DNA from 2 places in the Pseudoalteromonas sp. '520P1 No. 423' genome. Region 2 is predicted to be linked to the other one. Evidence: riboswitches for the same ligand, from Rfam matches in the RefSeq annotation. Region 2 holds a riboswitch; the other holds the start of a gene.
The links. A riboswitch is a leader RNA that binds a small molecule or an ion and turns the genes downstream of it on or off. The one in region 2 is predicted to bind lysine.
Positions count from the first base shown of each region.

Region 1: another riboswitch for lysine. It lies ahead of lysC (lysine-sensitive aspartokinase 3); the one in region 2 lies ahead of dapA (4-hydroxy-tetrahydrodipicolinate synthase).

Region 1 is NZ_BBZB01000001.1:2,277,177-2,293,972, forward strand. It holds gene topA (type I DNA topoisomerase) at 1-647, shown strand, start outside; gene PSA_RS10460 (hypothetical protein) at 1,218-1,982, opposite strand; gene PSA_RS10465 (sensor histidine kinase KdpD) at 2,078-2,761, opposite strand; gene PSA_RS10470 (response regulator) at 2,761-3,759, opposite strand; gene PSA_RS25195 (response regulator) at 3,769-3,963, opposite strand; gene cysB (HTH-type transcriptional regulator CysB) at 4,119-5,096, shown strand; gene PSA_RS10480 (L-serine ammonia-lyase) at 5,179-6,555, opposite strand; gene PSA_RS10485 (CoA pyrophosphatase) at 6,683-7,276, opposite strand; gene pabB (aminodeoxychorismate synthase component I) at 7,390-8,757, opposite strand; gene PSA_RS10495 (fumarate hydratase) at 8,964-10,493, shown strand; gene PSA_RS10500 (S9 family peptidase) at 10,567-12,618, shown strand; gene nhaD (sodium:proton antiporter NhaD) at 13,000-14,256, shown strand; lysine riboswitch at 14,359-14,558, shown strand; gene lysC (lysine-sensitive aspartokinase 3) at 14,637-15,980, shown strand; gene PSA_RS10515 (4'-phosphopantetheinyl transferase superfamily protein) at 15,969-16,694, opposite strand; gene PSA_RS10520 (sodium-dependent transporter) at 16,796-16,796, shown strand, end outside.
Region 2 is NZ_BBZB01000001.1:87,408-104,203, forward strand. It holds gene PSA_RS00345 (methyltransferase) at 1-527, opposite strand, end outside; gene PSA_RS00350 (AraC family transcriptional regulator) at 709-1,809, shown strand; gene PSA_RS00355 (hypothetical protein) at 1,992-2,987, shown strand; gene PSA_RS00360 (serine hydrolase) at 3,182-4,348, shown strand; gene PSA_RS00365 (hypothetical protein) at 4,427-5,338, opposite strand; gene ilvA (threonine ammonia-lyase, biosynthetic) at 5,469-6,995, opposite strand; gene ilvD (dihydroxy-acid dehydratase) at 7,058-8,914, opposite strand; gene PSA_RS00380 (branched-chain amino acid transaminase) at 9,018-9,932, opposite strand; gene ilvM (acetolactate synthase 2 small subunit) at 9,961-10,206, opposite strand; gene ilvG (acetolactate synthase 2 catalytic subunit) at 10,284-11,930, opposite strand; gene PSA_RS00395 (TraB/GumN family protein) at 12,523-13,410, shown strand; gene PSA_RS00400 (hypothetical protein) at 13,506-14,135, shown strand; lysine riboswitch at 14,429-14,602, shown strand; gene dapA (4-hydroxy-tetrahydrodipicolinate synthase) at 14,729-15,613, shown strand; gene PSA_RS00410 (2,3,4,5-tetrahydropyridine-2,6-dicarboxylate N-succinyltransferase) at 15,647-16,387, shown strand; gene PSA_RS00415 (PLP-dependent decarboxylase) at 16,405-16,796, shown strand, end outside.

The DNA.
Region 1 (16,796 bases), 2.2 Mb from region 2:
AGTTACACGTTTGTGGTAATAACCCAGGATGTGATGGTGTTATTGTAGAGCTAGGTACATTTAAGATTAAAGGCTATGATGGCCCTTTAATTGAATGTGATAAATGTGGCAATGATATGCAATTGAAATCAGGTCGATTTGGTAAGTATTTCGGTTGTACTAATGAAGAGTGTAAAAATACTCGTAAATTGCTTAAAAGTGGTGAAGCAGCGCCACCTAAAGAAGATCCTGTTCATTTAACTGAATTACCATGTGAAAAATCAGATGCTTATTTTGTTTTACGAGATGGTGCCGCAGGTATATTTATGGCAGCATCTAGCTTCCCTAAATCAAGAGAAACAAGAGCTCCAAAAGTTTGTGAACTTCAAAGGTTTAGAGATCGTATTTCTCCTAAATTCTATTATTTGGCTGATGCGCCAGCTAAAGATCCTGATGGAAATGAAGCTGTAGTACGCTTTAGTCGTAAAGCTAAATCTCAGTATGTAATGACTGAAATTGATGGTAAAGCGACAGGATGGACTGCCAAATTTGTTGATGATAAATGGGTAGAAGAAGCCAAAGCTAAAAAAGCTCCGGCTAAAAAGAAAACCTCAGCAAAGAAAAAAGCACCGGCTAAGAAAAAAGAAGCTGCTAAAAAAGAGAGTTAAAATACCTTTAACTTTGTTGTATAAAAGCCATATTGCTTAAATCAATATGGCTTTTTTGATCACAATCTAAATCGACTAATATGGATTACGCTCTATTCTAATGGTGAAATATCGGAGTTTTTTATAATACCAATTCCAATAAATATGTGAGCAATCTAAATGGTCTAAATATACAATAGCTGTGTTGTGCCTCAATGGATGCAGGTACTTAGTTTTAGCCTGGAGATATAACCTGTGCTCTTGAAAATTTATTCTAATTTATATTAGATCACTAACTTAATAGTTAATCCAAGATTTGTATAAGTGAGATATCAGGTATTAACAATTAATTGAGGATTAAAATATAGGGCGTACAGGTTTACCGTAGTTGGATATTTATGAGGTGTACTTTGTTTTTAATGGTGCGCTTAAAAATTGATTTTTAGGGTGTTCAGTGGCAAAAATTTATAGATGTGTTCATCATTCACATAAAAAAGACCAAAAGCAGAACTCACGGTCTTTAAGTTAAATTATTTTTATTGTATAAATAATCAGGTTCCTAGTAGGATAATGAAAATTTAAATACTCAAACTACCATTTCTTTTTAGGTGCAAATAATACATCTAGATCATCTTTCTCTTGCTCTGCCTTTTTCTTAGCATCAGTTGCATTAGTTGCTTTTAAATCTGTTGTTATTTCTGAAAGAAAACCTTCTAATTCAGCTTTTTTTGCACTTATGTATTCATCTGTATAGGAGACGGAATTAAGAGTATTAAGTGCTTTTTCAAAATATTGTCGAGCTGAGCCTAGCATATTTGCAGCGCGTGCTGCATTACCACGCTTAACTTGGCTATCTATATTTATTTTTAACTGTATTTTTTCCAATCTTTTATCCTCTGATAAGAAGATTTGCGTATCGACTCTAGCCTTAGAGTGCTCAGAACGAAGCAAGTTCCGTAACTTTTTAATGCCTTGCACTAGGCCTATTATTTGTTTTTCGTTATCAGGTATTACAATTTTTTCTGAACTAGGGCTGTCACCCGTCTGTGGATTAGAAACTCTTTCTGTCGCTTCACTTAAGCGATTTTTTATCTCTTTAGACGTAGGAGATAGCTCAGACATTGATTTCAAAGAATCATAAATTCTCTTTTGCATCACAGCAATGATTGACTTTGACATTGGTATATTTGAAGAATTCATTAACACAGATTCAGTTTCTTCAATTATTCTTTTGTGTTTTGCCAAGTCTTGTCTACGTTCAACTTCTTGTTTTACTTTGTACTGTTGCATAGCATTTACCCAAACGGCAACTACCACTAAAGCAACAATCAAAACAATGATGATAGAAACTATCATAAGTGCATCTCTTTAATTAAAACGGATATTCAAACTTAATCTTACATAAATATAGTAACTTATACCAATTATGACGATAAATTTTTAATTTAATTCTAAGGTATTTTTAAAGTGAAAATACTACCACCTAATAAACCACCATTGTTGAGTTCGATACTGCCTCTTAAATTGTTTGTTTCATGGGCATTTGCAATTAAATTTGCAAAATATAACCCTAAACCTGTGCGGTTATTAATTAAATTGGTTGAACTCATTTTATCAGTTGGTGAGTTTAGCATTAGATCAGGATAACCATTACCATCATCATAAATATTAATTTCGAGTACTTTATCTACGATTTTAGCTGTGATTAATATTTTTGATTTTGTATACCTTAAAGCATTAACTAAAATATCATTGAGTAAATTGCTGACTAAATCTAAATCAAAAAACCAAGCAAGCTCTTCTTCAACATCACAGGTACATGTTACTTGTTTATTATCTATGTACATTTCATTTTTTGCCCAAAGCTCATCGACTAATTCATCAATATAATGCTCTTCAACATTGAGAGGAAAATTTTTATTATTGTTTTTATATAACGCCAGTAATTGTAATAGGTTGGAATTTACTTTGGCTATCTCATAATGTATTTGAGCAAGTTCTGCACGGGTTTGATTATCGTGATCAATTTTTTCATTTATTAAATCAATGGATTGTAGCAGCATACATAATGAGTTTTTCATATCATGCATGCTAGCACCTAGTACGGTAGAAAAATCAATTTCGGTTTCTTTCATTATTGTACTTTTCCAGTTTGTGTCGCTAACTGTGCTTGTATATGATTGAATAAATTTTGGCTATGGGTATATCTGTGATCTGATGGCTCTAAGTTTTCTAAAGATTGTACACATAAAGCAAGATTGTATAAACATTGTAGTAAGTTTAATGCGATATTTGCGTTGCTTGGCGCATTCAATAAAGCGGTTCTAAATGCATTATTAGCTGTTACATAGTCTTTTTTCTTAAATTTAAGCATGCCTAGTTTATTATAATTCTGAGACTTCTTTGCATTTTCTTGGGTAAATAGTTCTGATTGTTCTATACCTATCGTCTGCTCGATAATGTTTTTTATTTCATTATTTTCAATATCTAGATACCTGAGAGCTAAATAACCTAATTGCATTTGCCTTATTAATGAGTTCGGGGAGATTTCTATGGCTGTTTTTAATAAATTAAAAGCTTGTTCATAATCACCCAAATTACAATAAGTTTCCCACAACAAATCATATGCAGCGGGCGCGTATTTATTTTTACAAATAATCCGCTCTGATAAGTCTTTTACTTTTGGTAACATATCTAAACCGGCGTAAGATTTTGCTAAGCCCATAAGTGCCCAGTTCAGTTTCTTTTGTTCAATAACACTGTTATAAATATTAGCCGCTTTTGCATACTTACCCGACTTTAATATAATATCGCCTTTTATTTTGATACAAGGCATTGCTGCGCGTTTATTTTTTAATGGCAGCACATCACATAAAGAGAGGACTTGATTTGGTTTGTTTTCATTTATACTAGCATAGATAGGCTGTAATAATTGATTTTGTTTCATTAATTTATCTAATTGTGCTTTTAACGAATTACGCGTAAAAGGTTTTGCTAAATAATCATCAGGTCTGTATTCAAGTCCTCCCATAACCAAGTCCATTGCGGTTTCGCCGGTGATCAATACCAAAATAGTATCAGCTTTAAGTAAATTTCTATGATTTAATTCTTCTAGCAATTGCAACCCGCTCAAACCTTCGCCTTAGTTATAATCAACAAGTATAATTTTATGATAATGTTCGGCGTATATTTCAAGCGCATCCTCAGCATTTGTACAGGTATCTACATCGCGTGCGTCAAAGCTTTCTACCATATTTTTAAGTGATAACCTAAACTCTGAGAAGTCATCGATTATTAAAAAAGAAATGTCAGAATATCTGTTGAGTGAATTGTTCATATTGTCGTATAAAATCTTAACATAGTTTAAATTTAGGTGTATTTAGTTAAAGTTTAAAGGGAATGCATAAATAATTGCAAAATAATCAATTTAGAACTTGGAATAATAAGCACAAAGGATTATAACTGTAAGCAATAATAAGAGAATTAAATATAATGAAATTACAGCAATTAAAATACATCGTTGAAGTACTAAATAATAACCTAAATGTTTCAGCAACAGCTGAAAATTTGTATACATCTCAACCTGGGATCTCTAAACAAGTACGTATGCTTGAAGATGAATTAGGTGTACAAATTTTTGGAAGAAGCGGCAAGCACTTAACGCACGTCACTTCTGCCGGTAAAGAGATTATTAATTTAGCTCGAGAAATCCACTCAAAAGTTGAAAGCATTAAAGCGGTTGCTAATGAGCATACTTTACCAGATCAAGGTAAGTTAAATATTGCTACGACACATACGCAAGCAAGATATGCACTGCCTCAAGTGATTCAGGGTTTTATGCAAAAATTTCCAAAAGTATCTTTGCATATGCATCAAGGAACGCCAACACAGATATCAGAAGCAGCAGCCAGGGGCGATGCAGACTTTGCAATTGCAACTGAAGCTCTTCATCTTTATTCTGACTTAGTAATGTTGCCATGTTATCACTGGACACGAAGTATTGTTGTAGCTAAAACTCATCCATTAGCTAAAAAACGCCATAATTTAACGATTGAAGATATCGCACAATATCCTTTGATCACTTATGTTTTTGGCTTTACCGGCCGCTCTGAGCTCGATAAAGCCTTTAATGAGCAAGGTTTAGAACCTCATATTGTATTCACAGCAACAGATGCGGATGTAATTAAAACTTATGTGCGTCTAGGCCTCGGAGTGGGTGTTGTAGCATCTATGGCGATAGACCAAGTGACAGATACTGATTTAGTATGTATTAATGCAAGCCATTTATTTGCTGCTAGTACAACAAAAATAGGATTTAGAAAAGGTACTTTCTTACGTACTTATATGTATGATTTTATTGAGCGATTTGCACCACATCTAACAAAAGAGTTAGTTGAAAGAGCGAGTTTACTAAGAAATCAAGATGAAGTGGATGCCTTGTTTAAAAATATAGAATTACCTGTCAGATAACTTATTATTGAGGTCAAAACCAATAAAAAAGGCTTGAATTATCAAGCCTTTTTTAATTTATGTACTGACTAGCAATGAAAAGCTAACACTCAATAATATTTACTGCCAGTCCACCTCGAGCGGTTTCTTTATATTTAGTTTTCATATCATTACCAGTATCTAACATGGTTTTGATAACTTTATCTAAGGATACCTTTTGCTCTCCAGAACCACGAAGCGCTAAACGTGCTGCATTAATCGCTTTCACTGAACCCATTGCATTTCTTTCGATACAAGGAACCTGTACAAGGCCGCCAACAGGGTCGCAGGTTAAACCTAAATTATGTTCCATACCAATTTCAGCAGCGTTTTCAACATGCTCTACATTGCCGCCCATGATTTCAGCAAGTGCACCAGCTGCCATTGAACATGCAACACCGACTTCACCCTGACATCCTACTTCAGCGCCAGAGATTGAAGCATTCTTTTTATATAAAATGCCAATAGCAGCTGCTGTTAATAAATAACGGGTTGCAATATCACGATCAACGGTTTTAATAAATTTATTATAATACATCAAAACAGCAGGTAGAATTCCGGCTGCGCCGTTAGTCGGAGCTGTTACAACACGACCCCCTGCAGCATTTTCTTCATTGACAGCCATTGCAAATAAATCAACCCAGTCCATAGCCCGCAGCGGATCATCATTACTTTCTACATTTATTTGTAGATATAAACTTGGTGCACGACGTTTAACTTTTAAGCCACCAGGTAAAATACCTTCAGTCTCAATACCTTTAGTGATACAAGCTTCCATCACTAGCCAGATATTATAAAGCTCATCTTTTATCTCATCTACGGATCTAAGTGTTTTCTCATTAGCCATCATCAGTGTCGATACGCTATAGCCTTGCTCTTTACATAAAGAAACAAGTTGATCAGCTGAATCAAATAGAAATGGAGCAGGTTGTTCTTCACGTTTTGCTAATTCAAGTTGTTTTTGATTATCGAAATCTTCTTCTAAAACAATAAACCCACCGCCAATAGAGTAGTAGACTTGGCTATGGATCTGAGTTTCTCCATCAAAAGCAAGTAGCTTCATCGCATTAGAGTGCTTAGGTAACGTTTTTCTTCTATGAAATATCACTGCACCTTTTTTAGGGAACTTTACAGGGAATGTTTGATCAAGATGAATTACTTCATCTTGTTCAATTTTAGATAATATTTCAGATACTTTATCTGTATCAATTGTATCAGGATCAAAACCTGCTAGACCTAAAATGACTGCTTTACCAGAGCCATGGCCAATACCTGTTTGTCCTAAAGAGCCAAATAACTCTACTTTTACTTCTGTTACTTTGCTAATTAAATCTTGTTGTTGTAATGACTTCACAAATAAGCGTGATGCACGCATAGGTCCCACTGTGTGAGAAGATGACGGACCTATTCCAATGCTAAACATATCGAATGCACTGATCATAAAAATTCTCTTAATACCTAGAACGGATTAATAATTATAACGTATTAAATTGAATTATATTCATATAAACCGATTGTATTTATTTATCAATATCATAAAAAATATTAAAGAAATAATTTGGGCTTTACTATACAACAGAGGAATAGAAGTCAGTATTTGTAGAGGATACTTGTTCTATAAGGTTTAATATGATTTGAGCTGTAGCACCCCATAAAAGGCCATACTCAGTCATATAGCCTTTTAAAACAATGGGTTGTTGGTTTCTTGTGAAATTAAGGTCAACCCAATTAGCTCTTTGGGTGAGTTTATGAAAAGGTAAGAAAAAAGTATCGGACACCTCAGTTAACTGTGGTTTCAAAGAGAAGTTAGAGTCTATCTGTCCAACATAAGGTTTTATCTCAAAACCTGTTAATGTCCAATAGCTATTCATTTGACCAATTAAATTAATTTCATGTTCAGGGATCCCGAGTTCTTCTTTGGTTTCTCTAAATGCCGTGGCTTTAAGTGAAGTATCTTGTTGCTCAAATTTACCGCCAGGAAAACAAATTTGCCCTGGGTGATGTTTTAAATAACTTGGGCGCTTACATAATAATACATGTAGTTTTCCATCAATATCACAAAGGGGAACAAGTACTGAGCTTTTAACTGCATTATGTGGATATCCATGATCGCCCACTAACGCGTTTAGTTGAAACTGGGGTATAAACTTCTGAATATTCACATTTAGCCTTAAATTTTTGAGCATTAAACCGTTGCTTTTAATAATCAGTATCACATATTAGTAAGCTAAATGTAATGCGGTTATCTATATAACAAGAGTTAATTCAAAGTAATTTAAGCGTTTATGCTACTTAATACAGGTAATATTTTATGCACTTTATCAAAGGTTTCTTGATATTCAGCATCAGCGGTAGAATCAGCAACTATGCCGCCGCCAGCCCAACAGTGAATTTGATTAGATTCTTTATCGCATATTAAAGTACGTATGGTAATACTGGTATCCATGTTGCCACAGGCACTTATATATCCGATCGACCCACAGTATATTGAACGTCTATGAGGTTCGAGTTCTTCAATAATCTGCATAGCGCGTATTTTAGGGGCGCCTGTAATTGAACCACCAGGAAATGCAGCTTCTAATTGATCTATAGCGGTTTTGTCTTCGGCTAATTTTGCAGTAACTGTGCTTACTAAATGATGAACTGCAGCAAAACTTTCTATTTGAAAAATAGCCGGAACCTTCACGCTGCCAGGGGAGGCGACCTTTCCTAAATCATTACGCAATAAGTCAACTATCATCACATTCTCTGCGCGATCTTTTTCAGAGTTTTCAAGCTGAAGTGCATTATTGTGATCAATAACAGGATCATTACTTCTTGGCAATGTGCCTTTAATCGGTTTAGTTTCAATTAATCTATCTTTGATTTGAATAAAACGCTCAGGAGATACTGACAAAATACTGCCTTTAGGGTGATTTAAATAGGCAGAAAAAGGCGCTTTGTTTTCTTCCCTTAGTTTTAAGTATGCATCCCAAGGCTCACCTTGATACTGAGCACTGAACCTTTGCGCTAAATTAATTTGATAGCAATCACCTGATTTTAGGTAATTTTGTACGCAGTCAAAGTTTTTTGTGTATTGGCTTTTACTCATATTAGCTTGCCATTGTGACGCTAATTTAAAACTCTTAACCGGAACAGTTGTTGATAAAAATGATTCATATAAAGCAAAGCGATTAAAATCAGGCTGGGATATAAAAAACCATTTATTAGTTTTGTGGTCAAAGATAAGTGCATCAGGATATAGACCAACAGCCATATCTGGTAATGAAATGTCATTAATTGCATCATTGTCAATATTTTCGATGTATCGACCTAAGTCATAAGAAAAATGACCTAATAAACCACCACTAAAAGGTAAATCAAAAGGCGCCTTCAGTGCTGAGAAGCTTTGTAATTGTGTTTTAAGTAATTTAAAAGGCGAAGACTGGCATAATTCATTATTGACAAAACATTGACCATTACGCGCTTCAATTGTTTTCAGCGGACTGAAAGCAATCACATCAAATCGATTGTTAATGTGGTTAGGATTGGCTGAATCTAAAAAAACGGCCCAAGGCTGTGCACTAAATTTTGAAAAAACTTCACAGCTTGTATCTGAGATGTGTAATTCTCTACAGATTAATTGTTCTTTATTCATTAACAGTCTTTTACTTTAAATATATAGCGTAAATAAGATGGAGGGGTATTATACTGATAGAAGTAAAAGATGCGAGTTTAGTCTCTTGCGCTTTTGTCATTAATTAATTTCAAAGAGATTTTTCTAAAATTTATTACACCTTGGCCTAAGTTAAGTTAAAATATAGAAAATTGAAAAACAAGCCACCGTCACTGGCCAACAAAGGATACAGTATGACCATTATTCGTCAGCAAGATTTAATCGATAGTATTGAAGACGCTTTACAATATATCTCTTTTTACCACCCTTTAGATTTTGTTCAAGCACTTGAAAAAGCATATCACCGTGAAGAAAGTAAAGCGGCAAAAGATGCGATAGCACAAATTTTGATTAACTCTCGTATGTCAGCTGAAGGTAAACGTCCATTATGTCAAGATACTGGCATAGTAACGTGTTTTGTTAAAGTTGGTATGGATGTTAAGTGGGATAAAACTGATTTAACAGTTCAGCAAATGGTTGATGAAGGTACACGTCGCGCATATTTAAATCCTGATAACCCTTTACGTGCTTCTATTGTTGCAGATCCTGCTGGCGCACGTAAAAATACAAAAGATAATACACCATCTGTTGTGCATGTAGATTTAGTTGCTGGTTCTGAAGTAGAAGTTATGATCGCTGCTAAAGGCGGCGGTTCAGAAAATAAAACAAAAATGGTTATGCTTAACCCTTCAGATGATGTTGCTGCTTGGGTTGAAAAAACATTACCAACGATGGGCGCAGGTTGGTGTCCACCAGGTATGTTAGGTATAGGCATTGGCGGTACTGCTGAAAAAGCAGCTGTATTGGCAAAAGAGTCATTAATGGATCCTGTTGATATTCATGAGCTTATGGAACGTGGTGCACAAACAACGGAAGAAGAAATGCGTTTAGACATTTTTGAACGTGCTAATAAACTAGGTATAGGCGCTCAAGGTCTTGGTGGTTTAACGACAGTTGTTGATATTAAAATCAAAACAGCACCAACACATGCTGCTTCAAAACCAGTTGTGATGATCCCTAACTGTGCTGCGACGCGTCATGTGCATTTCACATTAGACGGTTCAGGTGCCGCTGATTTAAAAGCGCCTAAGTTAGAAGATTGGCCTGAAGTGACTTTTGAAGTAGGTGAAGATACGCGCCGTGTTAATTTAAATACATTGACCAAAGAAGATACCCAAGAATGGAAAATGGGTGAAACAGTATTGTTATCAGGTACTATTTTAACAGGTCGTGATGCAGCACATAAGCGTTTACAAGATATGATCAATTCAGGTAAAGGTTTACCTGAAGGCGTAGACTTTGATAATAAATTTATTTATTACGTAGGCCCAGTAGATGCTGTTGGTGATGAAGCAGTAGGTCCTGCGGGCCCTACAACTGCAACACGTATGGATAAATTTACTGACTTAATGCTAGAAAAAACCGGCATTGTTGGCATGATAGGTAAAGCAGAACGTGGTCCTGCGACAGTTGAGTCTATTAAGCAAAATAAATCAGTTTACTTAATGGCTGTAGGCGGCGCTGCTTACTTAGTATCTAAAGCAATCAAAAAAGCGCGTGTTGTTGCATTTGAAGACTTAGGTATGGAAGCTATTTATGAGTTTGAAGTTGAAGACATGCCAGTTACAGTGGCTGTAGATAGTGAAGGCTCTAATGCGCATACCCAAGGCCCTGCAATTTGGAAGGCTAAAATTGAAGAGTTAGACTCTAAACTTAAGTCTTAATTAAAGATTTAATATATGAAAAATAAAAGCGCTACGGCGCTTTTATTTTATGCGAAATAAAAAAGGGATAAAAATGAAAAAAGTATTCGCTTTATCACTGCTTACTGGCACAGTTATCACTGTTGCTCAGGCACAAGAGACAACAAAAGAAGCATTCACAGTTGAAAAGTTAAACTCATTAAATTCTGTTCATAGTATGAGTGTTTCTCCTGATGGTTCTAAGCTAGTTTATGCTTTAAAAACACAATCAGGCAGTGATTTATATTTAAAAGACTTAGTATCCAGTACAAAAGATAAAAAGCTAACATCGCATCCTGCAACAGAATCAGATGTCATTTGGACTAATGACAATAATAGTATTATATTTTTAGCTAATAGAGCTGAGTCGACTCAGGTTTGGCAATTAAAATTAAATGGTGGCGAAGCACAAGCTTTGACTGATTTAGCTTTAAGTGTAAATGGCTATAAGCTGTCACCTGATAATAAAAAGTTAGCATTGGCATTAGAAGTATTCCCAACTTGTAAAACAATCAAGTGTTCTGTTGATAAAAAGCACGAACTTGAAAATGTAAAACATACAGCAAAAGTGTATAAACAATTACCTGTACGTCATTGGGACACTTGGAAAACTGAATTTAGAAGTCATATATTTGTTACCGATATATCAGCTAAAGCAGCAGTTCAAGCAATAGACTTAACACCTGACTGGGATACCGATATTCCAGCCAAACCTTTTGCGGGTATGGAAGAGGTCACTTTTACACAAGACAGTCTGAATGTTGTATTTTCTGCTAAAGCACCCAGTAAAGATCAAGCTTGGACAACAAACTATGATTTATTCAAAGTATCGATTGAAGGTGGTGAAGTTGAAAATTTGACTCCAGAGAATAAAGCATGGGATTCTCAACCTGCATTTTCTGCTGATGGTCGTTTTATGGTTTATCTCGCCATGAAAAAACAAGGTTTTGAAGCTGATAAATTCTCTTTAATGCTAAAAGATTTAAAAACCTCTGAATTAAAAGAAATCGCGCCTCTTTGGGATCGTAGTGTTTCTAGCTTTACTTTTGCACCAAATAATCGTGCTGTATATGTTGTTGCACAAGATATAGGTCAAAAAAGTATTTATGAGATCAGTACTAATTTTGGCGATGTGAGAAAAATATATTCAGATGGTAGTGTTGGAGACTTACATTTAGCAGGCAGTAAAATAATATTTAGTCGCCATGCTTTAAATTCACCAAAAAATATATTCTCAATTAACCGAGATGGTTCAGATTTACATCAGTTAACTGATATTAATAAAGATAAATTAGCTAATGTTCAATTTGGTGAGTTTGAACAGTTTAACTTCCCGGGTTGGAATGATGAAAAAGTACATGGTTATTTTGTTAAACCATGGAACTATGATGCTGATAAAGTTCAACAAGGTGAAAAATATCCAATTGCATTTTTAGTACACGGTGGACCTCAAGGTTCATTTGGTAATTTGTTTAGCTCTCGTTGGAATGCACAATTATGGGCAGCGCAAGGTTATGGCGTTGTGATGATAGATTTTCATGGTTCAACGGGTTATGGACAAGATTTTACAGATTCAATCTCAAGAGATTGGGGTGGCAAACCGCTAGAAGACTTACAAAAAGGATTTGAGTTCATCACAAAACAACAAGCTTGGTTAGATGCAGACAATGCCTGTGCATTAGGGGCTTCTTACGGCGGTTATATGATGAATTGGATAGCAGGTAACTGGACTGAAGGTTTTAACTGTTTGATCAATCATGCAGGCTTATTTGATATGGATAGCTTTTATCAAAGCACAGAAGAACTTTGGTTCCCAGAGCATGATATGGGCGGTGCGTTTTGGGCTGATACCCATGATTATAAGAAATTCAATCCTGCTTCTTTTACTAAAAATTGGAAAACACCTATGTTAGTGATCCACGGTTTGAAAGATTACCGTGTACCATATGCGCAAGGTTTAGGTGCTTATACAACACTGCAACGTATGGGCATAGAATCTAAGTTGGTTATTTACCCAGATGAAAACCATTGGATCTTAAATAAAGATAATAGAGTTCATTGGTACGGTGAAGTTTTTGATTGGATGAAAAAACATACTCAAAAATAATCATTTCATGATTCAAACATTATAATTGAAAAAACCAATCTAAGTTTATTAGGTTGGTTTTTTATATAGTTATAACACAATTAAATTTGATATATATAACTGAAATATTTTCCCCCTGACGTGTTTGACGTGCATTAACTTCCTATTTGTCTGTTTTTACAGTTCTTTTAATTGATTAATTAGCCGAATCCTATAGGACTAGCATTAAACTTAACTTAAATATTTAATAAATATTCACCTTAATTTCATATGTATCTTTTATAAATTTTTAACCTTAATCTAGATCAAAAAGGCGCATAGTTTTATCTGAATTTAAGTGTTAGACTGCGCGCCAAATTTGTACCGTAATTATTTCATTTATAGAAAAAGGTTAAAAATCCAATGGTAACTGGCATTATATTGGCTCTGGTCGCAATCGCATTTATTTTGATTGTGATTGAAGATATCATTCATGTAAATAAAGCAAAAACAACATTATTTTTTGGTACTTTATGTTGGATTATTGCCTTTATCTCACCTATTAACGGTCAAACTACTGAAGCAGTACAGCACCAGTTAGATCATAACATCTTAGAAATAGCGACTTTATGGCTATTTTTAATGTCAGCGATGACATTTGTCGCGTATTTAAACTCGAAAGGGTTTATACAAAACTTAGTACATAGAGTGATGCCAAAACAGATCACAGAAAGAAAGCTGATGTTTTTAATTGGTTTAGCAGCTTTTTTATTCTCTTCTATATCAGATAATATTACTGCAACACTTATTTCTCTTGCTGTTGTTCTTTCACTCAAATTAGAAGCTAAAAAACGCATCAAATACGCAACTTTAATTATCTTTGCTGTAAATTCGGGTGGAGTATCATTGATCACAGGTGATGTAACAACGTTAATGATATTTTTAGCTGACAAAGTAACAATAGGGCATTTACTTTTATTAGTCGTGCCATCAGCTTTCAGTGTGCTGATCTTAGCGGGATTACTGTCATTGAACATGAATGGCACTTTAACATTTGAGGCGCAATCACATAGAAGAATCGAAAAAACAGATATTACAATTGCGGTAATATTCTTATCTACGATTACAGCAACTTTGCTTTTAAGCGTAATGTATCAAGTACCGCCTGTTCTGACTTTCTTATTTGGTTTATCTTTAATGTTTTTAGTTGCACAATTTTTAATGCGCAAGAAAGATGTGAATAAAAAAATTATCGATTATATACGTGAAATTGAATACGATACTTTACTGTTTTTTGTAGGTGTTTTATTACTTGTTGGCGCAATGAAAGAAGTTGGGGTATTAAATCAGTTTACGCATTTATATGAAATCTTAGCACCTGAGTATGCAAACTACTTAATGGGAATTTTATCTGCAGCAGTAGATAATGTGCCATTAACCGCTGCACTATTAAAAGCTGATATCGCGATGGATCCAAGACAGTGGCTTGCATTTACTTATGCTACAGGTGTAGGTGGCTCTATGCTGATAATTGGCTCAGCGGCTGGAATTATTGCTATGAGCAAGATTAAAGAGCTTACATTCCTAAGTTATTTGAAAATGAGCTTCCATTTATTAATCGCATATACAGTAGGTTACACTGGTGCATATTTAGCCGGATTCTTAATGCCAAACGTTTAATTTAATTTCAGCCAAATTAATTATTGACAGCTAGACGTCTAAAATGTAAATTTCAAGTCCCTACTATTTAGTAGGGTTTTATTTGAAGCATTTAATACTTCAAATAACAGAAGAGGAGCGGAAGCCAGGTATATTAGTGTGAGGAGCGGTATCCAGAGATCACTAATGAGGGGGACTTTCGCCGAGAGAAATGATTTCGCCGTGAAATTGCTTTTCGGTTTTTGAGGCTGAATCCTCAAAAATTGTCACCGAGTATTAAAGCTTAAATTTAAGTTTTAATAAGGTGGAGAGCTTCTGGCTGAGACATTTTATAGCCTTAATACTTTTAGTATCTAGATTTTAGTCCTGCCAAGTTCTCCTTATAAGTATTAGGAGATCCCATGAATTCATCTTATGTTGTAGCAAAGTTTGGTGGCACAAGTGTTGCCGATTTCGACGCTATGAGACGTTGCGCTCAAATTATTCAAAATAACACACAAGTGCGCTTAGTTGCAGTTAGTGCCAGTGCTGGTGTGACCAATCATTTAGTTGCATTATGTCAAAATGATTTAACTCAGGTTGAGCGAAATCAAAATATTGCACAAGTATGTGACATTCAAAATACGATATTGAAAAATATCACTTTAGATTTAGATTTAACTGATGGTTTTAATCAAACGCTTAATCAATTTAAAGAGCTTGCTAAAAATGATAACCCAAGTGAAAAAAACAAAGATGCTTTATTGAGCTTTGGTGAAAGGTTATCATCATATTTATTTACTCAAGTTTTACGAGGCATGGATATAAATGCGGTGCGTTTTGACGCAAGAGACGTACTTAAAACCGACAGTCAACATGGTAAAGCTACACCGAATATTTCAGCAACAAAAGATGCGGCATTAACAGAATTATACCCATTATTAGAATCAAATGTAGTTGTAACACAAGGATTCATAGGATCTGATCTCGAGGGCAATACCACAACTTTAGGGCGTGGCGGTTCTGATTATAGTGCTGCTTTATTTGCTGAAGCAATTGATGCATCGGCAATTCATATTTGGACAGATGTTGTCGGTATTTTCTCTACAGATCCTAGATTGTGTACTAAAGCAACGCCGATCGCTAAATTGAGTTTTGATGAAGCTGCGGAAATGGCAACTTTTGGTGCTAAAGTACTTCATCCTGCAACTATTTTACCGGCAAGTCGGGCGGGTATACCTGTATTTGTAGGCTCTAGTCGTGAGCCTAATGAAGGTGGTACTTGGATTGAAAAAGAAAAATCAAGACACAGTGGCATTCGTGCTGTTACACAACGTAAAAATCAAATTTTATTAACGTTAAAAAGCCCTGAAATGTTATTGGCTAGCGGTTTTTTAGCAAAAGTATTTACGATTTTAGCGCAATATAATATTTCAGTTGATTTAGTAACGACTTCGGAAATAAGTGTTGCACTTACACTAGATAATGCGCCAAATGCCAGTCGACCTGAATTAGAGCAAGCATGTTTAGACTTACTTTCTGAATTTTGTCATGTGACAGTTGAAAATAACCTAACGCTTATTGCTTTAATTGGTTCCCAAATTCAATTACAGCAACAGGAAGTTAATTTGATGCAAGTATTATCTGATTTTGATATTCGTATGATCTGCCACGGTGCAAGTAAACATAATCTATGTTTTTTAGTTGAGCAATCTCGTTCAGATCATATTGTTCAATCAATCCATAGTAGATTGTTAGAGGCTTAAAGGCATATTTATGGTTTTGAGAACAACATTATTTAATGGCGTGTTATTTATCAAGGTAATATCAAAACCATCATAATGACATGATGCTGTATATAATTGCCGTTTTTGGATTTCTTCAAAAACGTTTTTACTTAATAATTGCGATATGGGTAATCGAATCGTTTTGGCAAGCGCCTCTTTTAAAGTCCAAATTCTATAAAAAATGTTATGGGGCTGCTGTGCAGTTGAAATAAACTGCACTTCATGTTCATGATAAAAATGATTCGCTAATTTTATAAAAGACCGCTTTTGATTGATATGTTCTAAATCAACGCCAAATGATAGACACATCTGACTTAGCGCAACACAAACCATGCCTTTACTATGTGAAATGGAGATAGATATCGGTAAAGGTTTATTATTATAAAGTGCTTCTAAACGACTGTGTTTTTGATTGAACTTAGTTTCTATTTGAGTAAATTCACAGTTTATCAAAGTACTTATTAATTTTTTTATAATATAACGGCTAGCTAAGTACTCTTGTTTTGCAGAATACTTTTTTCGTTTATCGATAGTGGAAATTTCAAATTCTGAAAATATTTTTTCATAGGGAAACTTATCAATCTCAACTTGTTGTGATGATAAAATGAATAGGTTTATTCCTGAGATTAGGACCTTTTTACCTTGTTTATTTTCTATTTTAAGTTCATTTTTAAAAAAGGGACTAAATATCATGGTTCCTGTCTTATGTTACTTGCTATATAGGCCGATAAGCCTGTAAAATTCGATACTGGTGGGGTGCATGATACATAATAATAATAAGAGATAATAATAAAA
Region 2 (16,796 bases):
AGATCATCTTGCAACACATCAGCTTGGGTAAAATTGATATTCATATCATATTTTTTTGCCAATGCTGTACCTTGCTCACATAAGTGAGGCTGGATCTCAACGCTATGTACTTTTTTAGTACCTTTAAAAGCCAACATACGGCCTAAATGCCCCTTACCGGCACACCATTCAAGTACAGGTAATTCCGTTTCATCAACAGCTGCAACAAATGATTTTAATTGTGCGAGTTTCCGGCCTTTAATACCTGCTTCGAGCCAAAATGGAAATTCCACTTCTTTTGTAACCATTGAAAAAATATCTATAAGCGTTTTTAATTCAGCTAGTTGCGGGATCACATCAGAAAAGTATTCATAAGATAAATCAGGATTTTGTTCTAATTCTAATAATTGTGCTGAGCTTAAACTATTAAGCTTATCAAGTAGTTGCGGCCACGGCAGTTCATTTTGAGAAAAAGCAAGTAATTGCCAATATTGACGAGTCGAAACTAAAATCTGGTCTAACTGTTGAAAATGAGCAAGGTAATTCATAAAACGACATAACAAAAAACGATGCCTAATTATAGCAGCGATAGCAAGCATATGATCACTTTTTAAGAATTAAAGATTTCTTAAATCTAAGGTAAATATTGCAATAAATAACAGTTAAATATCATCTATTTTTTACCTTAAAACCAGTATATTCAATTTCTCTAGTGGAAAATCTTACTTAATGGTAAATTTATCAATACTCGACTTAGGTTTTGCTGTAATTATGTATTTATCATTTATAGACATTTTTGATTTGTTTTTTAGGTTTGCCATTATAGGGCAGTTTTTTTTAGTGTCTGTAATTTACTTAGCCAAAAACATCACCTTTAAGTCGCAATTGGTTATCACTTTAATGATTTGTGCCAGTGCCTATTTATTATTAACACCGCAAATACCCAACCACCATTATGGTTATTTTAGAGGCGTATTACTCTTTTTTACTGATTTAATGCCTTATGTTTTATGGTTTTATGCTTGCTCTCTATTAGATGATGATTTCCATCCTAAAAATTGGCATATCGCTATTCAAACAAGCTTAATTGCTGCTATTTTATGGTTGTTATACTTTTTCATATACTTACAAGGCAATGGTGCCTTCCATCAAATAAACCACGCCATTGAAGCTGTTGTTTTAGTCCATATCATTTACCTAGTATTAAAAGATATTAATGATGACCTCATAGATAAACGTCGCAAGATTCGCATGTTTATTGTGTTATTGACTACTTTTTACGGTTCTATTTTAGTGCTGTTTGAACTTACAAAAAGTGATTTTGTTCACACTTCTATTTTTAGCTTAGCCAACTCAGCTTTAATATTTATTGGTACCAATATTTTTTATCTGGTTTTATTAAAACAATATAAATCTCAGCAAGACATACAAAATACTCATATTGTAGAACCAGAAGAAATTAAAAATAATCAGCCCAAAACAATCAATCTATTTCAAGCTGAGTTAGATAAACTAAATTTATTTATTGAAGAAGAAAAGTTTACTGAAACAAATTTAACTATAAAAAAGTTAGCCATAATTTTAGTTATTCCGGAACATCAATTAAGAGAATTAATAAACCAAGAATTAGGATTTAAGAATTTTTCCTCTTTTTTAAATAGCCACCGCATTCCTGCTGCTTGCGCTCAATTTAAAGATCTCAACAATATCAGAAAGCCTATTTTAAGCATTGCCTTAGATTTGGGCTATGGCTCCATAGGACCATTTAATCGTGCTTTTAAAGATATTATGGGTATGACACCTACTGAATACAAAAAACAGTGTAACTGATGCTAAGTTAACTACAGACCAGTAAAATAGGCTTATCAAAAATAAAATACTCATAGCGATTTTAAAAATGACAAGGTTTTTTCAAAATCGGCTAGACCTTTTTACCTCAATAATGAAATGCTCCAATCCAAGATGAATATATAGTTCATCTCGAGATTCTATAATGAATAAAGGAGCTTCATTTGAAACATTTACTTAATTTTATACTGTTAACTTTATTACCTTTGACTTTTTTGCCTCAAGCAAAAGCGAATCATAATAGTAACAATGCCGTTCAAAAACTTATAAATATAAACTCAGGTTCTGGTAACTTTAAAATCAGAGGCGGCTACAATCATGAGGACGATAAACTCAATATTTATTATCATAAACCCAAAGCGTTTAATGCCAATTCACAAGTTTTAATTGTGATCCCTGGCGCTGGTCGCAATGCTGATGATTATCGAGATTCTTGGGTGGAGGCTGCTGAAAAATATAATGTATTAATTCTTTCTCCATCTTATAGTGAAAAAGATTATGATTTTTCAAATTATCATATGGCAGGTTTAATCAATAACTTTAAATTTAATAAAAAGCCTAGAAAAGAAAAATACAATAATCGTTATGTACTAAAAATTGATGATGAAGATATCAGTTATGATGCTTATAACAATTCAAAGAGCTTAATTTTTAGTGATTTTGACAGACTTTTTGATATCGCTATTAAAAAGTTAGGCACAAATCAAAGTCAGTATGATATTTTTGGGCATTCTGCAGGCGGTCAAATTGCACATAGACTTGCTTTATTTAAACCCAATACCAAAGTTAACCGTATCTTGGCATCAAACTCAGGTTCATATACAGCGCCAGTTTTTGAAACTAAGCTCCCCTTTGGAATTCAAGATGCGAAATTATCAGATGAGCATTTAAAACATGCCTTTAAAGAGAAGTTAACTTTATTTATTGGTGAATTGGATAATGAAAATGGCACAGGCGGCACCTTATTACATTCACCTACGGTGAACAAACAAGGTTTACATCGCTATGCACGTGCTCAGTACTTTTATAAAACAGCAAAAAAAGCGGCTAAAAATTTAAACACTCCAATTAACTGGCAGTTAAAAATCATTCCTAATATTGGCCATAATTATAGATTAATGGGAAAAGCTGCTGCAGAGCATTTATATGCAAACTTATAAAGTTATATAAAACATATGTGTAACAGGTGAGCCTTAGCTCACCTTCAATAAAAATTTTAGGTTATTCATGTTAAAAAAATTAATCGTAATCCTTAGTATCCTATTTAGTGGGCTTAGCATTGCCAATATAGCAGCTAAAACAAAACAGCTAGATCAAGCATTAACTCACCTTCAATAAAAATTTTAGGTTATTCATGTTAAAAAAATTAATCGTAATCCTTAGTATCCTATTTAGTGGGCTTAGCATTGCCAATATAGCAGCTAAAACAAAACAGCTAGATCAAGCATTAACTACTATTAGTGAATCTCATAATATCCCAGCGCTTTCAGTTGCTGTAATAGATAAAGGCAAGTATTTTTATACCGGAGGTTTTGGAGTTCAAGACAATTCTGAGCCAGTTACAGAGCATACATTATTTAGAATCGCCTCTATTACCAAACTATTTACCGCCCAAGCAATTATGCAGCTTGTAGAAAAAAACAAAGTTAAATTAGATGATGATGTCGCTAAATATATAAATTTGTTATCTGATAAAAACATCAAAATAAGAGATCTGCTTACACATACTTCAGGCCTAAAGGATGTAATAAAACCTATCTCTTTAGCAGAAAATCGTAACTTTGATACATATCTTAAACAAAGCTTGGCACTTAACAGCGAACACGATAATAGAAGCTTTAATTACGCAGATCTTAATTTTAATATATTAGGTAAAGTAATTGAGATCGCCTCAAACACAACTTATAACAATTATGTTCAAGTGAATATATTGCAAAAACTAGGTCTATCCCAATCAGGCTTTAAACTTAGCACCAATGACTTAACGCCTGATGCTCAACCTAGCTATAACTATGGATTGGTAGTTAACGCACCAACAAGACCTTACGATATTAGCTACTTTCCTAGTGAAGGGCTTATTTCATCAGTTGATGAATTATCAAAATGGCTTTTAAGCACTTTAAATCAAGATGCGAAGTTGCTACAAAAAAGCGCATTTAAAGAAATGCTCACCCCTCTAAGAAAAACAAACTGGGGAAAAATAGAAATGGGTTTAGGCTGGCAAGTCTACACAAAAAACGACATATCAGTTGCCCAACACGCAGGCTCTATTACCGGGTATAAATCTTTATTAATCACTTATCCCGAAACCAAACGTGCCATTATTATATTAGCTAACGCTAAAAATGTGCCTAGATGGCAAATAGCTAAAGTTATCAATCATATTCTTGACGATAAGCCATATGAACTCCCTAACTCAGAACAAGGTAAATATAAAACATATATTTTACTTTCGTGTTTCGCTCTATTATTGATTGTAGCCAGCTTAATACTAAAGATTACTCGTCGAAAAAGTCTATAAACGAATAATTATGACTTTAATAACTAAACAGACAATCTAAAATAGCCCATTTTAATGGGCTACTGGAACAACTTCTATTTAGTCTTTCAATAATTTATTCAGGTCCTCTAGCATTCTTTCGTCTCCCATTGTATTTTCAAGAATCGATTTTACTTTTGGGTCTTCAGTATTTTCATAAAGATGTAATAAGTTTTGAGCTATTTTCTTTTGTTTAGTAGGATTTGAACCAGATTGAAAGTATTGAGACATTAACCCCTCAGCTGCAAGGCTTTTTACATAATCATTCGGTTCTTGCTCGAGCATTTTTGCAAATGATTGTGACAATCTTTCATCTACTAGAGGTGCTCTTGAAACTAGCTCTAGCGCTTGTAATCGCAGATTTTCATCTTGCATATTGTTTGTCATATCTAAAATGGCTTCAACAGCCTGATAATCATATTGTTCCAAGTTTTTTTTGTTAAGAATATACATATTCATCTGTAATTGGCTAATTGCAGCCAGACGCTCTGCAGCAGGCAAATTATCATTTAATACTTTTAGCTTTAATTCATTACTCACTTGATTTGCAAATTCAGAATCAGTTTTGATTCTTAACTCATAGTCTTTAGGCAGATCCTCGTAAACACTATATACTGGGTTTTCAGCCTTCAACTCATCCATTTCTTTTTGTTTGTGCTTTTCAATCAGAGAAAAAACAACTGTCTCTAACGCTTGTCGAGAATGCTCCAAAGGCATAGTGGTGTCTTCTCTAGAAAAAGAGCTAAGACGCGTTTCTAATTTAACTATTCGCTCTAACAAGTATTGAACCTCAATATCACTGCTTTTTACTTCAGGTTCACTCAGAGCGATTGATTGTTTATTACTGTACGTACCTGTTGGTTCTTTTATAACATCAGTTATTATGGAATTTTGTTGAATTAAATTCATTCCAGAAAATACCAAAGCGAGTATAGAGCAAAAAAGAGCGAGATTGAGTTTAAAAGAAGACATAATAACCTTAGCTTATTATAAAAACTTGGATTCTACTGCTTCAAATAAAAATTACTGTAAGAAAGTGTTTGTTATTCAAAAAGAGGTAGCTCACGATAAAATATCACGTGAGCTTTATACTTAACTAAAATTAAGCTTTATGATTTGCAGCTAAAAATCTTTGATAACAAGGGTTATCAGTTTCTTCTTGATAAACATAAGCTAATTTATCTAAGTGTTGCTTAAATTCGGCCATATCCTGATCTGTAACTTCAAATGCAGCCAATACATTACCTATAGCTGAACCGTGATTTCGATAATGAAATAAGCTGATATTCCAATTAGCACCCAGCGTATCTAAAAAGCGCTCTAAAGCACCTGGATGTTCAGGAAACTCAAACCTAAATAACTTTTCAGTTAATGGGCTACAAGGCTTACCACCCACCATATAACGGATATGTAGCTTAGCTAACTCGTTATCAGATAAGTCAATAAAATTATATTCTTTAGAAGCTAATTGTGACTTCAACTCATCAAGTTCATCCTGGCCATTCCTCAGGCCTATGCCTACATAAATTTCAGCATCATTACTATTGTCATAACGATAGTTAAACTCAGTAATCGTTCTGCCATCTAATGCCTGGCAAAACTTTTTAAAGCTACCTTTTTCTTCATTAATAGTAACAGCTAAAAGTGCTTCATTTTTTTCACCAAGCGCAGTACGTTCAGCAACATAACGTAAGCGATCAAAGTTCAAGTTTGCACCCGATAACACCGCTGCTAGATTTTGGCCTTTTACACCGGTATCTAAACACCATTTTTTAAGCCCTGCTAATGCTAAGCCACCAGATGGTTCTGCAACAGCACGCGTAGATACAAAAATATCTTGCATTGCTGCACATATTTCATCACTTGATACGGTAATAACTTTATCGCAAAACTGCTGCGCTAATCTAAATGTTTCAGTGCCTATCACCTTTACTGCGACACCATCTGCAAAACTACCAACACGATCAAGTTCTACTGGTTTACCCGCTTTTAATGCGGCTTCTAAACACGCACTTTCTTGAAACTCTACGCCTATTACCTGTATTTCAGGATTAAGTGATTTGATATAAACAGCCATACCAGCCAATAAACCACCGCCACCAACCGGAATAAATACCGCATCTAAGTTTGGTAATTGCTGCATAAGTTCACGTGCAATGGTGCCTTGTCCTACGATGACATCAGGGTCATCAAATGGTGGAACAAAGATAGCGCCCTCTTTTTCAGCCAGTTCTTTTGCATAAGCATTTGCAGCATCAAAATGATGACCATGTAAAATGACTTCACCACCTAAACTTCTTACTGCATTCACTTTTATATCAGGCGTGGTATCTGGCATCACGATCGCTGCGGTATGACCTAAGTGACTTGCACTTAATGCAACACCTTGTGCATGATTACCCGCTGAAGCTGTGACTACTTTAGAGTTAGCAGGTAATTTTTTTAGCTTATGAAAAGCACCACGTAGTTTAAATGAATAAACAGGTTGCTGATCTTCACGTTTAAGCCAAATTTTGTTTTCTAACTTTTTTTCAAGGCTGGTAACTGGGCTAACGTCAGTCAATTTAGCTAATGGCGCCATATTGGCTTGGATGATAGCTCTGAAATAATCTAATTCTTTACTGACCATATTACATTCCTACAGTTTGAATGACGCGAGTCATTCAAACTTAAATTCTATTTTTCTATTCGCTAGACAAGCTTGTCTAACTTAGCCAAATCTCTTACCGCACCTTTATCTGCACTTGTAACAAGTAGCGAATACGCTTTTAATGCAGGGCTTACAACACGGTTTCTATCAACTGGCTTATAAGCATCTTTACCTCTAGCGTCTTGTTTTTCACGGCGGGTCTTTAGCTCAGCATCAGAAATATCTATTGAAATACCGCGGTTAGGGATATCTATAATAATTGAATCGCCGTCTTCAACTAATGCAATTGCGCCACCAGCAGCAGCTTCTGGTGAAGCATGACCAATTGATAAACCAGATGTACCACCAGAGAAACGTCCATCAGTGATCAATGCACATTTTTCAGCTAAGCCCATAGATTTTAAATAACTTGTTGGATAAAGCATTTCTTGCATACCCGGTCCACCTTTAGGACCTTCATAGCGAATAACAACCACATCGCCAGCTTTAACTTCTTCATTTAGAATGCCATCAACAGCATCATCTTGTGATTCATATACTTTTGCTGGACCAGTAAAAGTCAACATATCATCAACGACACCGGCACTTTTAACAATACAGCCATCAACAGCAATATTTCCGTAAAGTGCACATAAACCGCCGTCTTGTCTGAATGCATGTTCTACACTACGAACACAGCCATTTTCACGGTCTATATCAAGCTCTGGCCAACGACATTCTTGGCTCATACCTTTGGTTGTACGAATACCTGCAGGACCTGCTTTATAAAACTTTTGCGCTTTAACGTTATCTGGGTTTGTTGCATCCCATTTATTGATTAAATCGCCAATGCTACCACCAGCAACATGCTCACAAGATAAATCAAGTAAACCCGCTTTACCTAACTCATTTAAAATACCCATAATACCACCAGCGCGATGCACATCTTCAATATGGTATTGTGGTGTTGCAGGTGCAACTTTGCATAAATAAGGTGTTTTAAGAGAAAGTGCATTGATATGTGTCATATCAAAATCAACACCTGCTTCTTGTGCGGCTGCTAATAAATGTAATACAGTATTTGATGAACCACCCATCGCAATATCTAGTGTCATAGCGTTTTCAAATGCAGCTCGACTGGCAATATTACGTGGTAATACAGCTTCATTATCTTTCTGATAATACTCACGACATAAATCTACGATACGAGCAGATGCATCTAGGTATAACTGCTTACGATCTTTATGCGTTGCTAAAGTAGTCCCGTTTCCTGGCAATGCTAAGCCTAAGCCTTCTAATAAACAGTTCATTGAATTTGCTGTAAACATGCCAGAACAAGAACCACATGTAGGACATGCAGAACGCTCCACTTGCTCCGATTGCTCATCACTTACAGTTGGATCTGCAGCTTGAACCATGGCATCTACTAAATCTAATTTCACATCAATAGATGCAAGCTTAGTTTTACCCGCTTCCATAGGTCCACCCGATACAAAAATCACAGGGATATTCAATCTAAATGCAGCAAGCATCATACCTGGCGTGATTTTGTCACAGTTTGAAATACATACCATAGCATCAGCACAATGGGCATTTACCATGTATTCAACTGAATCTGCAATCAAATCTCTAGAAGGTAAAGAATACAACATGCCACTGTGACCCATGGCAATACCATCATCTATCGCGATAGTATTAAACTCTTTTGGTACACCACCCGCTTCAGTGATTGCATCAGCTACTAGCTCACTTAACTGATTTAAATGTACGTGGCCTGGTACAAATTGGGTAAATGAATTTACAACCGCAATAATTGGTTTACCAAAATCCTTATCTGTCATACCTGTCGCACGCCATAATGCTCTTGCGCCTGCGCGTTTACGACCTTCAGTTGTAGTTGCACTTCTTAATTTAGCCATCATTTACCTCAATTTATTTCTGCAGCTATTTAGCTACATTTCCTCATTCCCAAAACTATTCTTTATTTCCACGCAATGGTTTTTATAAAGATGCGTAATAGATTTATTCGTTTATATATTCTAACCAACCATGCTTGTCATCAGATTGACCTTTTACTAAGTCAAAATAAGCTTGTTGTAATTCTTTTGTGATAGGCCCACGTTTACCGCTACCTACTTGAATTTTGTCTACGCTACGTACAGGAACTACTTCAGCTGCGGTACCTGTCATAAAGAACTCATCAGCTAAATATAATGCTTCACGAGCGATTGATTCCTCACGTACTTCATAACCACGCTCTCGTGCTAAAGTCATTAACGTATCACGCGTTAAGCCCGGTAAAATACATGCCGTTGTAGGTGGTGTGTAAAGTATGCCTTTCTTAATTACAAATAAGTTTTCGCCCGCACCTTCACTTAAATTACCATTGGTATCAAGTGCAATGCCTTCAACATAACCATTACGCTTAGCTTCACCTGAGATCAGCTGAGAAGATAAGTAGTTACCACCTGCTTTTGCTGCAGTAGGCATAGTATTAGGTGCTAAACGATTCCAAGATGAAATACATACATCTACACCATTTTCTAGGCTTTCATCACCCAAATATGCGCCCCACTCCATTGCCGCTACAGATACTTCGGCAAGATGAGATTTTGGATTTAAACCTAAGCCAACATTCCCTAAATAAGCAAAAGGGCGTAAATAAGCATTTGTTAAACCATTTTCTTTTACTGCGTCTTTACAAGCTTGTGTGATTTCTTCCAATGTATAAGGAATTTCCATACGATAAATTTTGGCTGAATCATATAAACGTTGAATATGATCAGTTAAACGAAAAATAGCTGGGCCCTTAGGTGTATCATACGCTCTGACACCTTCAAACACTGAACTACCGTAGTGAAGAGCATGACTCAATACACTTGTTGTAGCTTGTTCAGCTGGAACCATTTTACCGTTAAACCAAATTAAATCTGACATGACAAATACCCTTTATATTTAAAATTTATTAAATTGCTTGTTGGTGCGCTTGTTCTGCTAACTCTACATTATGAACATCAATTAATTTTGCTAGTTGCAATGTAAGTAAATGAATAGGACGATCACTATCTACTGTCATATTAACAAAGTACTTATCTTCAACAGCTTCTAAGTTCAGTTGTAATAAAGAAAAGCCACGGTGGCGTACAACACGTAAAAAACGCTCAACTGCAACACTTTGATTTTTTACTTCAACTTTTAATTGATGTTTCATTATTTCACCTCAGTTCCCATTTAATCTTTTCTGCACATGATGGAGTTAATAGCCAATACGTGCTCGTATCTTTCAGCTTATTTAACTTCTGTTACCATTTGATCATTAGCCGCACCAGGTGGAACAAGCGGCCAAACATTATCTTTATCATCTATGCAAGCATGTAGTATATAAGGACCTTTTGAATCTACTAATGCTTGAACTGCATCATCTACTTCACTTGCTTTAGTGATAGTTTGGCCTTTAATGCCAAACACGGCAGCTAAAGCCACAAAATCAGGATTATCAGAAAGGATAGTCTCACTATAGCGTTCTTCAAAAAACATTTGCTGCCACTGTCTTACCATGCCCAATCTTTGGTTATCTATTACAAGTATTTTTACTGGTAAGTTATTACGACGTATCGTTGCAAGCTCTTGTATATTCATCATGATAGAACCATCACCCGACACTGTGATAACAAAATCATCTGGGCGAGCAACTTGTACACCTATAGCAGCAGGTAAACCAAAGCCCATAGTACCTGCACCACCACTACTTAAATGGTTTTTAGGACTATTAAATTTCATATGTTGTGCCACCCACATTTGATGTTGGCCAACATCACAACACACCACGCCATTGCTAGGCATAGTTTGGCTTAATTTATTTAATAAGTAAGGTGCAAAAACAGTTTCGCCTGGATAATCATAGCGCCAAGCATGTTTTACCATCATTTCTTTTATATGTACTAACCAAGCTTCATTGGTTTTTGGATGCGCTAATAAAGGCAATGAATCATGTAAATCTGCAATTAAAGATGCCTCAGCAGGTTTACGTTTACCCACTTCAGCAGCATCTATATCTAAATGGATGATTTTTGCATTTGAAGCAAACTTGCTTAAGTTACCTGTAACACGATCATCAAAACGTGCACCTATACATACTAACAAGTCACATTCTTGCACAGCTAAATTAGCAGCTTGTCCACCATGCATACCTAACATGCCTAAATCATATTCATAGTCAGGTAATACTGAGCCTAACGCTTTTAAGGTAGATACAGCTGGCATATTGGTTTCATTTAAAAATGCCATTAATTTTTCTTGGGCGTCAGCAGCATGAACACCACCACCAACATAGGCTATTGGCATTTTAGCTTCTTTTAATAATTCGTTAGCTTTAGCTACTTCATTTAAGTCAACTTGAGGTTGATAATCTTCAGCGGCTAACCAAGGTTTAAAGTTAACTTGCGCTAATTGGATGTCTTTAGGGATATCAACTAAAACTGGTCCGGGGCGACCAGAAGTAGCAACGTGAATTGCCTCTTGTAAGATCTCAGCTAAGTCTTCAGCGCGTTCAACCATATAGCTATGCTTAGTGATGGCTAAAGACACACCTAAAACATCAACTTCTTGGAAGGCATCTGAGCCAATTGCAGCTGTTGGTACTTGACCTGTGATAGCCAATAATGGAATTGAATCCATCATAGCATCTGCGATAGAAGTCACTAAGTTTGTAGCACCAGGACCTGATGTTGCAAAACAAACACCTAATTTACCTGTGCTTCGGGTATAACCGATAGCAGAAAAACCAGCTGCTTGCTCATGACGTGTTAAATAATGCTTAACCGGTGCACCATATAGCGCATCGTAGATAGGCATAATAGCGCCACCTGGGTAACCAAATACGTCTTTTACACCATGTTTGGCTAATAACTCGATTAATAACTCTGCGCCTGTCATCCTCAATCCCAACCCTGTACTTAAAAAAATGCTAACTAAAAATTTACAACCTAAAAACAAAAAACCCCTCGAACCGGTAGGTGCGAGGGGTTTTAGTTATTCCTGCTTAAATTACAGCACTAACCCGCCCCCGCGGTGATAATAATCACCACGATAATAATAATTTTGACGAGAGAGTTAGCTGTATTAAACATTAATAAATAATCACTTTTTTTATAAAATTTACTTTTAAATTCGGTTAAAAATAAAGAAGTCTTAAATCTCAACTTTATTTACTGGCTAATTTTTAACTTTTTAATGGTGTTATGTCAAGATATAAATAATTTTAATTTCCACACCTAAAAGGATAATTTATTCCAATATAAAATAAAAAACGCCAATATAAGAAATAACTATTCAATGCATACAAAGATATTAAAATCAAAAAACCTTAATAGCCACAAAGCAATGCATATTCAGTTCTAATAAATTTACTTATAACTAAATCTTATATATTTAAACAATTACCCATTATTAAGTTTATTAATAGACATGTGGAGCCGTTTACTTAAAAATAACCTTTTAGATTATAAAATAACAAAAAGGACTTTTAATGAAGTTTTTATTAAAACTCACGCATATATTCACATTATTAATTTTAATATCGTTTAGTACTTCAATACTTGCATCACCTTCTCTTTGGTTAGTAGAAAAAGAAGGTTCACCATTTAATAAATCATATATATTTGGCACTGTTCATGTGGGTGATGCCAGCATGGCAAAACTGCCAAATAAAGTAATTTCAGCCATAAAAGAAACTGATGAAGTAATGGTCGAAGTGGATATTTCTAAATTCACACCTTTCGAAATCCAATCTAAAACAATGCCTTTTATGATGCTATCTGCAGGTAAGACATTAAAAACTGAGCTTAAAACCAAAAACTATCAGGCTATTGATAACTATTTCAAAAAGAAATCTATTGATATCAACCTATTTAACACAATGAAACCTTGGGCTGTGATGTTGATTATTACCCAAATGGAATATCAAAATGCAGGTTACAGCGAGAATAATGGTATAGATAAGCAAGTAATCGCTTTTGCTAATAAAAATAAAATCAAAGTAGGACAACTGGAAACCTTAGAGCAGCAAATGTCCATTTTTGGCAAGCTAGCACCGTATAATGATGTTATGGTTTCAGATACTTTTGAACAGTTAAATGATATGAACACTCACTTTGAAAGCTTAATTAATAGCTGGAAAAATGGGTCACTTGAAGACTTAAACACATACTATAAAGAAGTTTTCACTCAAGACGAATTTGGTAAATTAGGCGAAAAAGTAATGTTAGTTGATAGAAACCAAAATTGGTTAACACAATTGACTCCTAGATTTAAAAGTGAATCTTTATTTATCGCAGTTGGCGCATTACATTTAGCCTCTGAACAAGGTTTAATTCAACAGTTAAGAAACCAAGGTTTTAAAGTTACTAAAAAATAATTTATTTTTATTTAAACCCTTTTAAAAAATCCTGCGTCTAACTTATTAAACGGCTAGAAAAGCCCAGAAATAAGTTAGACAAAAGGAATAATAAAATGAAAAAGTTACTTATCGCATCAGGCATCATCGCATCTATATTAGCTACATCGGCTTTTGCTGACTCTCAAAAACGTATTGTAGAAAACTTAACCTTATCTACAGATCAAAGTTTAGATATAAAATTCCCAGTTGGCAGTGTTGATATTGAAATTGTTGATGGCGATCAACTTGAAATAGAAATTGAACTAAAGCCACAAGACTCTAAATGGAATAGCTGGTTTTCTTCAGATAAAGATTTGGGCAGCATAAAGCTAGATAAAAATATCAGTAACTCCCATGTCACATTAGAAATTGACGAAGATGATTTAAACCAAGAGTGGCATATTAAAGTACCTCGTTCAGCAGAGATTGATATTGACCTAGGTGTTGGCAGTGTTGAAATTGATAACTTATCAAATTCAGTTGAAGTTGATGTAGGTGTAGGCTCAGTTGTCATTGATACAGATACTAATGACTTTAAACGTATCGATTTAGAGTCTGGTGTAGGTGATACGCGCATTTCAGGGTTTTCAGGCGACTCAAGTCAAAAGCGTCAAATGGTAAGTTCTTCTAGTGCATACACAGGCTCAGGCTTATACCGCATAGAAGTAGAAGTTGGTGTAGGTGACGTAAAAGTAAGTAACTAACCCTTAACGCACAAATCTAGTTATCCAAAACTCCCAATAAAAAAAACCAGCATAAGCTGGTTTTTTGTTATTTAATTATCTAGACAAAAATATTAAAAGGTCTGTTTTTTACTTTAAGCTAGCTTAATTTATCAACTACTTAAAAATTTGTTATAACAAATAACAAAAAACCTCATTGACATGTAGACGTCTAAAATGTTTCAATTCACGCAATTAATGATTATTTAATTAATCATTAATTCCCCTATTCATAAGTTTATTGTTAAGTGAGTTTTCACTTTACGATAAATGATAGGGCTGGAAGAGGTGCGTTATTCAGGTAACAAGTTTTAGGAGAGCAAACTCCGATGAGAACTTGTGATGGGAATTAACGCCGAGAGATTTTTATTATTTGCTTTAATAAAATTTCGGGCGATTGGGTTGAATCCTAATTGACTGTCACCTAATGGTGGAGAGCTTCTGGTCTTAAAGAATTTAGGCTATTAGCCTTTTTCTTCTTAAGCCCATTGCTCTTCGAATTTAATATGTTCGATTGGTAAATACGGGCTCTCACCCAAAAACTACCACTCGAATATGATATGAGTTCGGTAGAGATGAACCAAAAATATAACTTAAATGACTATCCTTTATGGACTGCGCTAGTCACGCCTTTTGATGCTCAAGATAATATTGATTTTGCAACATTAGAAAATTTAGTTGCTGATCAGGTTGCTGCAAATAATGGCATTCTATTATTAGGCAGTACAGGTGAAGGCCTAGCGCTTACTTTAGACGAACATAAATCTATTGTTGAATTTGTATGTCAATTACAACCAAATGTGCCTTTAATGGCCGCAGTCGGTGGCAGTAACTTAAAACAACAACAAGAATGGGTTTCATACTGTAATCAACTGCCAATTGATTCATATTTACTTGGTTCTCCACTTTACGCTAAACCGGGCATTGTAGGACAAACTCAATGGTTTGATGCTTTATTATCGACTGCTAATTTCCCTTGTATGATCTATAACGTACCAGGGCGTAGTGCAGTTGAAGTTGAGCCTGAAGTAATTCAAAACCTATCTCATCATAAAAACTTATGGGCTATGAAAGAAGCCAGTGGTGACATTAGCAAATTTGAAAGTTTTAGAACTGCGGCTCCAGAATTATCTATTTTTAGCGGTGATGACGCCCTACTACCTTATTTCGCTCAAGCTGGCGCTAGAGGGTTAGTATCAGTTGCAGCAAATGCTTGGCCTGAACAAACGGCTGAATTTGTTCGTCGCGCATTGTTAGGTACATGCCCTAACCTTTTTCAAACATGGACTAAATCCGTAAATAGCTTATTTGCTGTGGCAAATCCAATTCCCGTAAAAGTATTAATGCAACAGCAAGGTCGTTTGCCTTTAGCTGATTTAAGACCGCCATTAACACATCTTGAATTAACCGACTTTTCAGCAATAAAACAAGCAAACTCAACAATTTTATCTTGGCAATAACAAAATTTTAGATTTAAGAATAGGTATATAAAAATGAACTGGTTAGAACTTTTAAATAATTTAGAAAACGGCACGGTACGCGCGGCAACTCAAGACGAAAATGGTCAATGGCATGCTAATGTTCAAGTTAAAAAAGGCATTTTAGAAGCTTTTAAAAATGGCTCTAACATTGAATTTCCAGGTGGCTTTGTAGATAAAGATAACTTAGCACCACGTGGTTTTTCAGCGCAAGATAATGTACGTATGGTTCCTGGTGGTTCAAGTGTACGCCGTGGTGCTCATGTTGCATCAGGTACTATCATCATGCCACCAGCCTATGTAAATATTGGTGCTTATGTTGGCGCGGGCACTATGGTTGATAGTAACGTACTTGTTGGTTCATGTGCACAAATAGGCGAAAACGTACATTTAAGTGCAGCTGTGCAAATTGGTGGTGTATTAGAGCCGATTGGTGCAAGCCCAGTTGTTGTTGAAGACGATGCATTTATTGGTGCTGGTTGTGTTTTAGTTGAGGGTGTTGTAATCAAAAAAGGTGCTGTATTAGCACCAGGTGTTCGTCTTTCAGCAACAATCCCTGTTTATGACTGTGTGAATGAACGTGTATTAGATAAAGGCGAAGCCATTCCTGAAAATGCAATTGTAATTCCAGGTTCTCGCCCATCTTCTAGCGAATGGGGTAAAGCACAAGGTTTAAGCATGTCATGTGCATTAATCGTGAAATACCGCGATGAGCAAAGCGACGCATCTTTAGAGTTAGAAGATATTTTAAGATAAGTGAAATTAGGATCATTATGAGTTTTTTGAGCACGCAAGTTCGCCAACATATCGATACCATAAGTAAAAATGAGCCTTACCCATTTTTTACTTATGATTTAGATGGTTTAGCTGAACATTTACAAAACCTAACCTCATCGATCAGTGATTCAGGTATAAAGTTATGGTATGCAGTTAAAGCTAACCCGCTTTCTTCCATCATTAAAACGATAAATAAATCTGGTTTTAATTTTGATGTTGCAAGCAGTGGCGAATTAAAACAAGTACTCAAACAAGGTATAGATCCTAATCGTGTTCTTAATACTGGCCCAGCCAAAAGCAAACGCCAAATTAATGAGTTTATTAATTTAGGCGTACGCACATTTGTTGCTGAGAGCCTTAACCAAGTAGCTTGGTTGAATGAAGAAGC